4 regions of the Variovorax sp. SRS16 genome follow, and region 4 is predicted to be linked to each of the others. Evidence: predicted binding sites of a transcription regulator. Region 4 holds the regulator's gene; each other region holds the start of a gene.

The links. The regulator sigma-54, encoded in region 4, starts transcription at its own class of promoters, with help from an activator protein. The targets are predictions, from matches to a motif close to TGGCANGNAANCTGCTTT.
Region 1: the regulator sigma-54 is predicted to act here: its motif matches at 1,507-1,524, upstream of E5P2_RS27115 (pilin).
Region 2: the regulator sigma-54 is predicted to act here: its motif matches at 2,015-2,032, upstream of E5P2_RS15615 (transglutaminase family protein).
Region 3: the regulator sigma-54 is predicted to act here: its motif matches at 1,559-1,576, upstream of E5P2_RS00625 (ammonium transporter).

Annotation. Positions count from the first base shown of each region.
Region 1 covers NZ_LR594666.1:5,631,274-5,634,482, reverse strand. Annotated here, with positions in the region: gene E5P2_RS27125 (FHA domain-containing protein) at 1-379, shown strand, start outside; gene E5P2_RS27120 (3',5'-cyclic-nucleotide phosphodiesterase) at 570-1,376, shown strand; gene E5P2_RS27115 (pilin) at 1,585-2,079, shown strand; gene E5P2_RS27110 (PglL family O-oligosaccharyltransferase) at 2,146-3,209, shown strand, end outside.
Region 2 covers NZ_LR594666.1:3,231,952-3,235,160, reverse strand. Annotated here, with positions in the region: gene E5P2_RS15615 (transglutaminase family protein) at 1-1,960, opposite strand, end outside; gene E5P2_RS15610 (DNA internalization-related competence protein ComEC/Rec2) at 2,127-3,209, shown strand, end outside.
Region 3 covers NZ_LR594666.1:127,580-130,788, reverse strand. Annotated here, with positions in the region: gene E5P2_RS00630 (MFS transporter) at 50-1,456, shown strand; gene E5P2_RS00625 (ammonium transporter) at 1,637-2,839, shown strand; gene E5P2_RS00620 (autotransporter outer membrane beta-barrel domain-containing protein) at 2,861-3,209, opposite strand, start outside.
Region 4 covers NZ_LR594666.1:5,295,627-5,298,835, forward strand. Annotated here, with positions in the region: gene E5P2_RS25575 (phospholipase D family protein) at 1-863, opposite strand, end outside; gene E5P2_RS25580 (RNA polymerase factor sigma-54) at 875-2,473, opposite strand; gene lptB (LPS export ABC transporter ATP-binding protein) at 2,487-3,209, opposite strand, start outside.

The sequences.
Region 1 (3,209 bases), 340 kb from region 4:
CCGCTACCTGGTCGGCGGCCCGGCCTCCGAAGGCGCGGCCGTGGGCCGCGCCAGCATCGCCACATCCTCCGGCCCGATGCCCCTTTCGTCCGCACCCACGGTCTCTGCGTCGCTCGGCGCGCCCGGCGTCGCGGTCATCCGCGTCCTCTCCGGCAGCGGCGCGGGGCGCGAGGTCAGCCTGCAGAAAGTCGTCACCACGATCGGCAAGCCCGGCGTCGCCGTCGCCGCGGTCACGCGGCGCCTGCACGGTTACGTCGTGGCCCCCATCGATGGCGGCACCGCGCTCAACGGCGAGCCGCTCGGCAACGAAGCCGTGGCCTTGCAGGACGGCGACGTGCTCGAACTCGGCGGCACCCGCATGCAGTTCGTCGCCGGCTGAGGCGCCAACTGCAACAGTCTGTATCGGCCTCGCGCAGGTGGCGCGAGATGCCAAATAAGTCCTTTCCGGTGCTGCGCACTGCGTATAGCCTCGCTGTCGTTGCTGCCCGAAGGCTACGGCGGGAAATGGCGCAACCCGGTCCGTAACGAAGTCGCAGCCAGGCGCTGTCAGAAAACGAGGTTGTCGCAAGATGCAGGTGCGTGTGTTGGGGTGCTCGGGCGCCATCGCCAAGAACTGCCGCACGACCTCTTTCCTGGTCGACAGCGATCTGCTGGTCGACGCCGGCACCGGCGTCGGCGACCTCACCCTCGAGGAGATGGCCGCCATCGACGACGTGGTGCTGACCCACTCGCACCTCGACCACATCGCCGCCCTGCCCCTGATGCTCGACGCCGTGGCCAGCCGCCGCGAGAAGCCACTGCGCGTGCATGCGCTGCGCGCCACCATCGAGGCGCTGCGCGCCTATGTCTTCAACAACGTCATCTGGCCCGACTTCGCGAGCATCCCGAGCCGCGAGGCGCCCTTCGTGAGCTTTCACGACATCGCGATCGGCCAGCAATTGCAACTGGGCACGCGCGACCTCAAGCAGGTCGAGGTGCTGCCGGCGGTCCACACGGTGCCGGCCTGCGGCTTTGCCGTTCGCCCGGCGCAGGGGGGGCCGAACTGGGTCTTCAGCGGCGACACCGAACGCAACGCGCCCTTCTGGGACCGCGTGAACGAACTCGACGTCGCCATGCTCGTGATCGAGACGGCCTTCAGCAACCGCGAGCAGGCCCTGGCCGAGCGCGCCCTGCATCTCTCGCCCGCCACCCTGGCGGACGAACTGAACCGAATCGCGCCCGGGAAGAGTTACCCGATCTACATCACCCACACCAAGCCGGCGGAGACGGAAGAGATCATGAGCCAGATCGACGCCTTCGCGACCGGATGGGAAATGCAGGGGCAGCAGGCACGGGACATTCGCTGGCTGCAGGCGGACGGCGTGCTGTTCATCTGACGCGATTGGTTGCGTGGCCCGACAAAATTGTCAGGCCCTGTGCGCGGCGTACAACAATTCCTGTCACGCGTTGTAACGCGTTCGTGAACAAATGCGCAGCCGGAGGCGGTTCGCAGGGTGTTCCAGGGCATGGCACAGATGCTGCGGATAGAAGGGCGCACCGGGGGCATCCTCGGGCCTCTGCTGTCAACCAACCTGGAGTTTGTGAATGAACCGTCGTTCCATCGCACGCAATGTGCAAAAGGGTTTCACCCTTATCGAGTTGATGATCGTTGTGGCGATCATTGGTATCTTGGCGGCTGTGGCGCTGCCGGCTTATCAGGACTACACCAAGCGGGCGAAGGTGACTGAAATTATTCTGGCGGCATCTTCTTGCCGTACCAGCATTTCCGAGGTCTATCAAACGGGCACGGCCTCGTTGATGACTGCCGACAACTGGGGCTGTGAATCGGCCAGCCAAACCTCCAAATATGTGATGGCCGTCCATACGGATCTGAATGGTGCTATCAAGGTCACCGCAGCAGGTGGGATCGACACGAATGGTGTTGATGGCAAGTTCCTCACGCTTGTCCCCACGGATTCTAGTGGTACGGCGCTGACCTACGGGGGTACCTCGCAACAGGTTGGTAGCTGGCGGTGTGGTTCTGCTAGTGATGGTACGACCATCGTGCAGAAGTACTTGCCTGGCTCTTGCCGCGGCTAAGTGATATTGGGGTAGCCTAAAAAGGCAGCTTCGGCTGCCTTTTCTTTTGCCCTTATGAGTCTTAGATTGACGGAGTTCCTTGTCGCCCTGACTGCCGCCGCATGGCTGGTGCCCAATCACTACTTGCCGTGGCCCGCGGCGTGGGGCGATGCATTGGCGATCATCGGATTGCTGTTGACATTGCTGGTGGTTCGTCCCGCGGTCGGTTCAGTCGCTGGTAGCCGCATGTCCTGGCAACTGTCAGGCGTGGCAGTCGTCTGTGGCATGGTGATTTTTGTTCAGTTCATGACTGGCAAGCTGCTCTTTGCCGGTGACGCTGTAATGGCCGCGCTCTATGTCTGGCTATGGGTAGCCGCCGTGCTGGCCGGCGGCGCAATGGTCGCTTCTTCCAATCGAAGCGATGGGCTAATCACTCTGACAGGGGCCTGGCTTTTTGCGGCGTTGTTGTCCGTCGGCATTGCGCTTGTGCAGTGGACTGGTGCTTTGAACCTGGGCATTTATGCGGTCGATTTGCCGCCCGGCGGTCGGCCATTCGCCAACGTTGCTCAACCCAATCTCTTCTGTACTGTGTGCTTTCTGGGGCTCTGCGGCTTGCTCTGGCTGCACCAGCGTCAAAAAGTGCACGATGCCGGTTTCTGGCCGAGTGCCGTCTTTTTGTTGCTGGGCATGGTGATGTCTCAGTCGCGTACAGGCTGGCTGCAAATTGGCTTGCTTGTCATCTGGGGGCTCGTCCTTCGGGAACGCGCAGGTCTGCGCGCCACGCGCGCGCAATTGTTGGCGCTGGGTGCGCTGTTTGTTGCAGGTGCGCTGCTATGGCCGAAGGTCTGTGATGCACTGCTGTTGCCGGCCGGGCGTGCCCTGAACGATCAGATGCGAACTGGACAGCGGTTGCCATATTGGCATGCGATGCTCGATGCGATTGGGCGAGAACCGCTGTGGGGCTACGGCTGGCAGCAGGTGGGCGCGGCCCAGCAGCGCGTAGCGCAGGATCACCCGATCATCGGCGAGTATTTCGAGCACAGCCACAATTTAATCCTGGATCTGTTGTTGTGGAACGGCATACCTTTCGGTGGTCTCATCATCGGAGTGTTGGTCTGGTGGTTTGTCACCCGCATACATGCCTGCCGAGA
Region 2 (3,209 bases), 2.1 Mb from region 4:
GTGCGGTGCGCGTGACCCAGCCGGCCGATTCGCCGCGCTGCGGCTGGCGCGTCGCGGCTGCATCGACGCCGGCCATCGCGTTCGCCTCGGTGCCGGCATCGCCCATCGCGGCCGTGCGGCTGCGCGCGGCCTGCAGCCGCAGCGCAACCGACGATTGCTGCGGCGTGCCGAAGGCATAGGGCACGGTGCCGATGTCGGCCGCCTGCGCACCCGCACCGGTCGCATGGCGCGCACGCAGTGTTTCGGCACTCGGCAACACGGCGCGCGGCGCGGTCGGATCGCGCTCGATCAGGTAGGGATAGTCGCTCTTGCTCGCCCAGGGCTGCGAATCGAGCGGCAGCCGATAGCCCATCGGCGAATCGCCGGGGATCAGGTACATGCGGTCGTCGCGCAGGAACCAGGGACCGGTCTTCCATCCCGGGCCGGCGAGCGCGGGCGCATCGATGTCGGCATTCGCGGCCTCGATCGGCAGCATGTAGCCGATCACGGCATCGAGCTTCTGCGTGAACACGCGGCGCAGGCGCACGCGTTCGAGTTCGTCGTCGAGCTTCGAATCGAAGGGATCGACATTGACCGGCAGGCGGCGCTCGCGCCAGAGGTAGTAGTAGGTGTCCTCGTAGCCGGCCTGCACGAAACGGTCGGTCAGGCCGAGCTTGCCCGCCAGCGTGCTCGTGAAGCGGCGCGCATGCTCGCTGGTGTAGTGCGTGGGATGGCGCTCGTCCGCGAACAGCGCGGGGTCGTGCCACAGCGCCTGGCCGTCGGCGCGCCAGAAGATCGACAGCGCCCAGCGCGGCAGCTGTTCGCCCGGGTACCACTTGCCCTGGCCGAAATGCAGGAAGCCGCCCTGGCCGTATTCGGCGCGCAGCTTGTGCACGAGTTCGGTTGCGTAGCCGCGCTTGGTGGGGCCGAGCGCGTCGGTGTTCCACTCGGCGGCATCGCGGTCGCTGGTCGCCACGAAGGTCGGCTCGCCGCCCATCGTGAGGCGCACGTCGCCGGCCGCGAGGCGCGCATCGACGGCGTCGCCGAGCGCCAGCACCTCGGCCCATTGCGCTTCGGTGTAGGGCTTGGTCACGCGCGGCGATTCGTGGATGCGCGTGACGGTCATCTCGTGGCCGAACTCGACCTCGGCATGGTCGACCCCGCCTTCGATCGGCGCCGCGCTCGACGGCGTCGGCGTGCAGGCGAGCGGGATATGGCCTTCGCCGGCCATCAGGCCCGAGGTGGCATCGAGGCCGATCCAGCCCGCGCCGGGCAGGTAGACCTCGCACCATGCATGCAGGTCGGTGAAGTCGACCGTGGTGCCGCTCGGGCCATCGAGCGCCTTGACGTCGGGCGTGAGCTGGATCAGGTAGCCCGAGACGAAGCGCGCCGCGAGGCCGACATGCCGCAGCAGCTGCACCAGCAGCCAGCCCGAGTCGCGGCACGATCCGGAGCCGTTGGCGAGCGTCTGTTCGGGCGTCTGCACGCCGGGCTCCATGCGGATCAGGTAGTCGACGTCCTTCTGCACCTGCTGGTTGAGGCCGACCAGGAAGTCGATGGTGCGCTGCGGCTTGCGGTCGATCTTGTCGAGATAGGCCTGCACCAGGGGCGTGGCCGGGTCGGCCACGAGGTAGGGCGCGAGTTCCTGCGACTGCGATTCGGTGTAGGTGAAGGGGAAGTTCTCGGCCTGCGGCTCGAGGAAGAAGTCGAAGGGGTTGTAGACCGCCATCTCGACCACGAGGTCGACCGTGACCTTGAAGTCCCGCGTCTTCTCGGGGAACACCAGGCGCGCCTGGTAGTTCGCGAACGGATCCTGCTGCCAGTTGATGAAGTGCTGCTCGGGCTCGACCCGCAGCGAGTACGAGATCACCTGGCTGCGGCAATGCGGCGCCGGCCGCAGCCGGATCACCTGCGGCCCGAGCTGCACCGGGCGGTCGTATCGGTAGTGCGTGACGTGGTGGAGAGCGGCGTGGATGGACATTTTTTCTCGTGACGTCGAGCGGGCCTCGGGTGAGACGCATACTAGCCCACGCAGATAGCAATTAGCGCGCCACAGAACAAGCGCAAGGGATGGATTGCAAGATGTCGTCGGGAGTTTTCGTTTGACGCCGGGCCCGGAAACGCGCGGCCTCGGCGCCTTTGCCGTGATGGCGGGTTCGGTGCCGGGCGCGGCGCTGCAATTGCAGCAAGCGGCGCTGTGGCGCTGGTGGATCTATGCGGCGATGCTGGCAGCCGCGGTAGCGGGGATGGGGTTGCTGCGTGCGGGCCGCCGCTTGCCGCGCGGCCTCGGCGTGCTCGCCGCGGCGCTGCTGCTGGGCGTGCTGGCCGGTGTCGGCGCCGCAGGCTGGCGATCGGCGTGGTATGAGGACGACGCGCTCGCGCCGGCGCTGGAAGGTCGCGACGTGGACGTGGTGGGCGTGGTCGCGCAGATGCCGCAACGCAGCGAGGCTGCCGCGCGCTTCCCGCTCGAAGTCGAGTCGGCACGCTGGGCCGAGGGTGCGACGAAGGAGGGCCGCCCGCCGCGCGTGCCGCCGCGCATCGCGCTCGGCTGGTATGCGGACAACACCGGCCTCTGGGGCCGCGCGTCCGACGAAGCCTCGCTGCAAAGAGCGGCGAGCGGCCTGCCCGCGCCCGTGCATGCCGGCGAGCGCTGGCGCATGACGGTGCGGCTCAAGGCGCCGCATGGCAGCCTCAATCCGCATGGCTTCGACGAGGAATTGCGGCTGTGGGAGCAGGGCGAACAGGCCACCGGCTATGTGCGCACCGGTGCCCGCGACGCGCGCCCCGAGCGCATCGGCGACACCTGGCGCCATCCGGTCGAGCGCGCGCGCGAGGCCGTGCGCGATGCGGTCTTCGAGCGCGTCGCCGACCGGCGCATGGCCGGCGTGATCGCCGCGCTCGTCACCGGCGACCAGAATGCGATCGAGCGCGCCGATTGGGATGTGTTCCGCGCCACCGGCGTGGCGCACCTGATGTCGATCTCAGGTTTGCACATCACCATGTTTGCCTGGCTTGCCGCACTGGCAGTCGGCGCGCTCTGGCGCCGCAGCGGCCGGCTGATGCTGTGGTGGCCGGCGCAGCAGGCCGGTCTGGTCGGCGGCGTGCTGCTGGCGACGCTCTATTCGGTCTTCAGCGGCTGGGGCGTGCCGTCGCAGCGCACCGTGCTGATGCTGGTCACGGTCGGTCTGCTGCGTCTCGCCGGGCGACGCTGGCCCTGGCCTTTCGTCTGG
Region 3 (3,209 bases), 5.2 Mb from region 4:
AGCGTGACTTGCACATCCGCTATCCGATTCATCCACCACGGAGACAACCATGGCCAACCCCGAGAAACACGAGCGCGCCAATCCCCAGTCGAAAAAGGCCGCCGCCAGCGGCTGGATCGGCTCAGCGCTCGAGTACTACGACTTCTTCATCTACGCGACGGCAGCGTCGCTGATCTTTCCCCAGATCTTCTTTCCTTCGGGAAATCCGAGGATCGCTATCATCGCCTCGCTCGCGACCTACGGCGTCGGCTATGTCGCGCGGCCCATCGGCGCTTTCGTGCTCGGGCACATGGGCGACACCCATGGCCGCAAGCAGGTCCTGATCGTCTGCATGTTCCTCATGGGCTTCTCGACGATGGCGGTCGGGCTCCTGCCGACGTACCACCAGGTCGGGCTGTGGGCGCCGGCGCTTCTGGTCGCGCTGCGGCTGATCCAGGGCTTCGCGGTGGCCGGCGAGATTTCCGGTGCCAGCTCGATGATCCTGGAGCACGCGCCCTTCGGCCGGCGCGGCTTCTTCGCCAGCTTCACGCTGCAGGGCGTGCAGGCCGGGCAAATCCTGGCCGCGGCGGTCTTCCTGCCGCTGGCGCACTTCATGCCCGAGGACGCCTTCAACAGCTGGGGCTGGCGCATTCCCTTCCTGCTCAGCTTCGTGGTCATCGTGGCGGGCTACATCATCCGCCGCGAGGTCGAGGAGACGCCCGCCTTCGCCGAAGAAGGCCAGCACGGCGAGCTGCCCAAGGCGCCGATCATCCAGGCCTTCCAGCTCAGCTGGCGGGACATGATCCGCGTCGTCTGCATGTCGCTGATGAACGTGATCCCCGTGGTGGCCACGGTGTTCGGTGCGGCCTACGCGGTGCAGCCGGCCTACGGCATCGGCTTCCAGAAGGACATCTACCTGTGGATTCCGGTGCTGGGCAACATCCTGGCGGTGCTGGTCATTCCCTATGTGGGCAATCTCTCGGACCGTATCGGCCGCAAGCCGCCGATCGTCGTCGGCGCGCTCGGCGCCGGGCTGCTGTCGTTCCTGTATCTCTACGCGATCAGCATCCACAACGTGCCACTGGCGATTGCCGCCTCGCTGCTCATGTGGGGCATCGTCTACCAGGGCTACAACGCCGTCTTCCCGAGCTTCTACCCCGAACTGTTCCGCACGCGCACCCGGGTCTCGGCCATGGCGATCTCGCAGAACATCGGCACGACCATCACCGCGCTGCTGCCGGCACTCTTCGCCACCGTGGCGCCTCCGGGCTCGACCAACGTGCCGCTCACCATCGGCGCGATCACGCTGGGCGTGACGGTCATCTCGGCGATCGCCGCCTTCACTGCGCGGGAGACCTACCGGGTTCATCTGAACGACCTCGGACAATCGGGCGCAGCGCCCGTCGACAAGCTGGAATACGACCGACTGCGGGCGCAAGCCATGGCCGACGCGAGGCTGGCCAAGGCCGGCGTCTGAGCAGCGGGGCGATCGGAGGATCGCCTCTCGCCCCGACGGCGCGTGCTTTTTCGGTGCGCGACGCCATGGCCCCAGGCAATCGGCACCAGGATCGCGCTCCACGGGCACCATTTTTGCTTGCGATTGGTACGCATCCGTGCAAGGCGGACGAAGCGCACCAACTCAAGACAAAAACTCCCCATGGACGCACTCAATCAGGGCGCAAACGCGCTGTTCATTCTTCTCGGCGCCATCATGGTGTTGGCCATGCACGCGGGCTTCGCCTTCCTCGAACTGGGCACCGTGCGCAAGAAGAACCAGGTCAATGCGCTGGTCAAGATCCTGGTCGACTTCTCGGTTTCGACCATCGTGTATTTCCTCGTCGGCTACGGCATCGCCTACGGCACGCATTTCTTCGTCGGCGCCGATCGGCTCGCGCTCCAGAGCGGCTACGGGCTGGTGAAATTCTTCTTCCTTCTCACCTTCGCGGCCGCCATCCCGGCCATCATTTCGGGCGGCATTGCCGAGCGCGCCAAGTTCTGGCCGCAGCTCATCGCCACCGCGGTGATCGTCGGCTTCGTCTACCCGCTGTACGAAGGCATCGCATGGAACGGGGCCTTCGGCATCCAGGGCTGGATCGCGTCGCTCACCGGCAGTCCGTTCCACGACTTCGCAGGCTCGGTGGTCGTGCATGCGGTCGGCGGCTGGCTGGCGCTGCCGGCCGTGCTGCTCCTGGGCGCGCGCCGCAACCGCTACCGCGGCGACGGCTCGCTGAGCGCGCATCCACCATCGAACATTCCCTTTCTCGCACTCGGTGCATGGGTGTTGTGTGTCGGCTGGTTCGGCTTCAACGTGATGAGCGCACAGACCATCGACAAGATCTCCGGTCTGGTCGCGGTGAACTCGCTGATGGCCATGGTGGGCGGCACGCTGGTGGCGCTGGCGCTCGGCAGGAACGATCCGGGCTTCGTCTACAACGGGCCGCTGGCCGGGCTGGTGGCCGTGTGCGCCGGTTCCGACCTGATGCATCCGCTCGGCGCGCTGGTGGTGGGCGGCGTGGCGGGCGCGATCTTCGTCCTCATGTTCACGCTGGTGCAGAACAAGTGGAAGGTCGACGACGTGCTCGGCGTCTGGCCGCTGCATGGCCTGTGCGGCACCTGGGGCGGCATCGCGGCGGGCATCTTCGGCAGCAAGGCGCTGGGCGGGATCGGCGGCGTGAGCCTGCTGGCGCAATGCATCGGCGTCGCGCTCGGCGTGGCCTGGGCCCTGGTGGCCGGCGCCGCGGTCTATGGCACGCTCAAGGCGACGATGGGCCTGCGCCTGACGCAGGAAGAGGAGTACGACGGCGCGGACCTGTCGATCCACCACATCACGGCGACGCCGGAGCGCGAGGCGAACTGGTGATTCGCCAGGCCGCGGCGCGTCTTACCAGCGCACCCTGAGCCCGAGCGAAGCGCCGATCGAACTGCTCACGCGCGCCTGCCCGCCCGAGGCCCACAGCCTGCCGAGTTCGCCGTAGAGGCTGGTGCTGTCGTTGAGCGCGAGCGTGAAGCCCCCAGCCAACTCGGCGGCGGTGCTACCCGTCCGGCTGGCGATGAACGTCGTCGCTGCCGGCGTGACGAAGCTTGCGACATCGCTGCCGCTCGAGGCCCGGTACAGGTTCAGCCGCGCATGGGGCTGCAGCCTGCCCGCCGCGGTGGCGATGTCGCCCTTCACGCGCACGCCGCCGCGCACGAGCCAACCGCTGCCGGCCTCCTGGCGCACCAGCGCCGAG
Region 4 (3,209 bases):
TTGATGTCCTCGGGGATCGGGCTGTAGCCGAGCACGTCGTTCGGCGCCGAGGAACGCGGCGCCGGCGTGGTCGCCGGGCCGGTCTTCTCGTCGAAGCTGCGCCGCAACGCGTCGGGCGAAAGGCCGGTCGCGACGACGGTCTGGATCGGCCGCACGTAGTCGCTGTTCCAGTACTGGTCGAACAGACTCGCCAGCCGCGGGATCAGCGCGCCGGCCACGAAGGTGTCGATGTCGAGGAAGTTGGCGCCGGCCGTCTGGGTGAAATACTGGCTGCCGATGTTGCGCCCGCCGGCCACGCCCATCGCGCCGTCGGCGATGAAGAGCTTGTTGTGCATGCGGTGGTTGACGCGGTCGAAGTCGAACAGCGAGGCAGTAAAGCGCTTCACGAGGCTGCCGCGGCCGGCCGGGAAGGGATTGAACAGCCGCAGCTCCACGTTCGGCGTCGCGGCCAGGCCGAGCAGCAGTTCGTCCTCGCCGGAGGTGTAGAGGTCGTCCATCAAGAGGCGCACGCGCACGCCGCGCTCGGCTGCATCGCGCAGCGTTCGCAGGAAATAGCGGCCCGTCTCGTCATCCTCGATCTGGTAGTACTGGACGTCGAGCGTGCGCTCGGCCCGGCGCGCCAGTTCAAGGCGCGTGTTGAGCGCGAAATCGCCGCCGGGCATGAGGCGGAAGCCGCTCAGGTCCGGGTCCGGCGACGAGGCCTGCGCGATGCGGCCGAGCGCGGTGTCGGCCGATGCCGGGACGGCCTTCGAGGGCGTGTGCGCGAACTCCCTCGGCAGCATCGCGCAGCCGCTGGCCAACAGCATCATCAGCGCCGCCAGCCCCAGGCCCAGCCAGCGCGACAGGAACCCCGGGCCGTTCATCGCGTGAACCCCTAGAGGGCCTTGCGCAGATTGGCCGGCGCGATGCGCAGCGCCTCGCGGTACTTGGCCACGGTCCGGCGCGCGCATTCGATGCCCTGCTCCTTGAGCATCTCGGAGACCTGGCTGTCCGACAGCGGCTTTCTCGTGTCCTCGGCGCTCACGAACTGCTTGATCAGCGCGCGCACCGCGGTGCTCGACGCGTTGCCGCCGGTCTCGGTGCCGAGTGCCGAGCCGAAGAAGTACTTGAGCTCGACGGTGCCAAAGGGCGTCGCCATGTACTTGGCGGTGGTCACGCGGCTGATGGTCGACTCGTGCAGGCCGAGCTCGTCGGCGATCTCGCGCAGCACCAGCGGACGCATCGCGAGCTCGCCATGCACGAAGAAGCTCTTCTGCCGCTCGACGATCGCGTTGGACACGCGAAGGATGGTGTCGAAGCGCTGCTGGATGTTCTTGATGAACCAGCGCGCCTCCTGCAAGCGCTGCGACAGCGCCTGGCTGCCCTCGCCCTTGTGCTGCTTGAGCGCGCCGGCGTAGATGTCGTGCACGCGCAGGCGCGGCATGACCTCGGGATTGAGCATGACGCGGAACTTGACGTTCGTGCCTTGGCCGATGCGCGTGACGATCACGTCGGGCACGACGACGTTGCGCTCGACATCGACGAAGCGGCGCCCCGGCTTGGGCTCGAGCCTGGCGATCACCTGCAGCGCGGCACGCACCGTGTCTTCGCTGCTGCGGGTGAGCGTGGCCAGGCGCTTGAAATCGCGCCGCGCGAGCAGCTCCATCGGCTGCTTGCAGACGGCGATCGCGATCTTGCGGATCTGCGCCTCCTGGTCGCCCTCGTTCGCATGCGCCAGCGCGCGCAGCTGGATCGTGAGGCATTCGCCGAGGCTGCGGGCGCCGACGCCGACTGGCTCCAGGCTCTGCAGCAGACCGAGCGCGACCTGGAAGTGGTGCACCAGCTCGTCGAACTGGTCGTTGTCTTCGCCCGCGAGGCCGGAGGCGAGCGCCGGCAGCGAGTCCTCGAGGTAGCCGTCGTCGTTGAGCGACTCGATCAGGAAGCGCAGCGCGGCGCGGTCGTTGTCGTCCAGCCGCAGGCCCAATGCCTGGCGGTGCAGGAAAGATTGCAGCGACTCCTGGCTGCGCGCCAGTTCGGTGGCATCGGCACGCTCGTCGTTGCCGAGGTTGTTGGCGCGCGCGGGCGCGTCGCCGCCCCACTCGCTGTCGTCGGGTGCCACATCGACGGTGCCATCGCCTTCCCAGCCGGGCTCCCCATCCGTGCTGTCGGCCGTGGCCGGCGCGTCGGCTTCGGCCGCGGTGCTCGTGCTGCCGACGCCGGCGTCAGCCAGCGGCGCGGACGGGCCGGACGGCAGCTCGCCGTCGCCCTCGGCCAGGCGATCGTCGTCGCGCACCGGTGCATCGGCCGCGTCGAGCCCGAACTCCTCGCGCTGCGCTTCTTCGGCGGTGCGTTCGAGGAACGGGTTGTCGTCGAGCATCTGCTCGACTTCCTGGCTCAGCTCGAGCGTGGACAGCTGCAGCAGCCGGATCGACTGCTGCAGCTGCGGCGTGAGCGCGAGATGCTGAGAGACTCGAAGCGAGAGACCCTGCTTCATCGGATTGCCGTCCCTACATCCGGAAATGCTCGCCCAGGTACACGCGCCGCACCTCGGCGTTGTCGACGATCTCCGAAGGCGTGCCTTGTGCCAGCACATGCCCGTCGCTGATGATGAACGCGTGATCGCAGATGCCCAGCGTCTCGCGCACGTTGTGATCGGTGATGAGCACGCCGATGCCGCGTTCCTTCAGGAAGCTGATGATGCGCTGGATCTCGATCACGGCGATGGGGTCGATCCCGGCGAAGGGCTCGTCCAGCAGGATGAAGCGCGGCTGCGTGGCGAGGGCGCGCGCGATCTCGACCCGGCGGCGCTCGCCGCCCGACAGGGACAGCGCCGGCGAATCGCGCAGATGGTCGACCCGCAGGTCGGACAGCAGCTCGGCCAGTCGCTCTTCGATGCGCAGCTTGCTCAACGGCAGCGGCCGGCCCTTGTCGTCGGGCTCGCGCTGCAGCTCGAGCACGGCGCGCACGTTTTCCTCGACCGTGAGCTTGCGGAAGATCGAGGCTTCCTGCGGCAGGTAGCTCAGGCCCATGCGGGCGCGGCGGTGGATCGGCATGTGCGCGATCGGCTCGCCGTCGATGGTGATGACGCCGGCATCGGCGCGCACCAGCCCGACGATCATGTAGAAGGAGGTGGTCTTGCCCGCGCCGTTGGGTCCGAGCAGTCCGACCACCTCGCCCTTCTGCACGCCCAGCGAGACATCCTTGACGACCTTGCGGCTGCCATAGCTCTT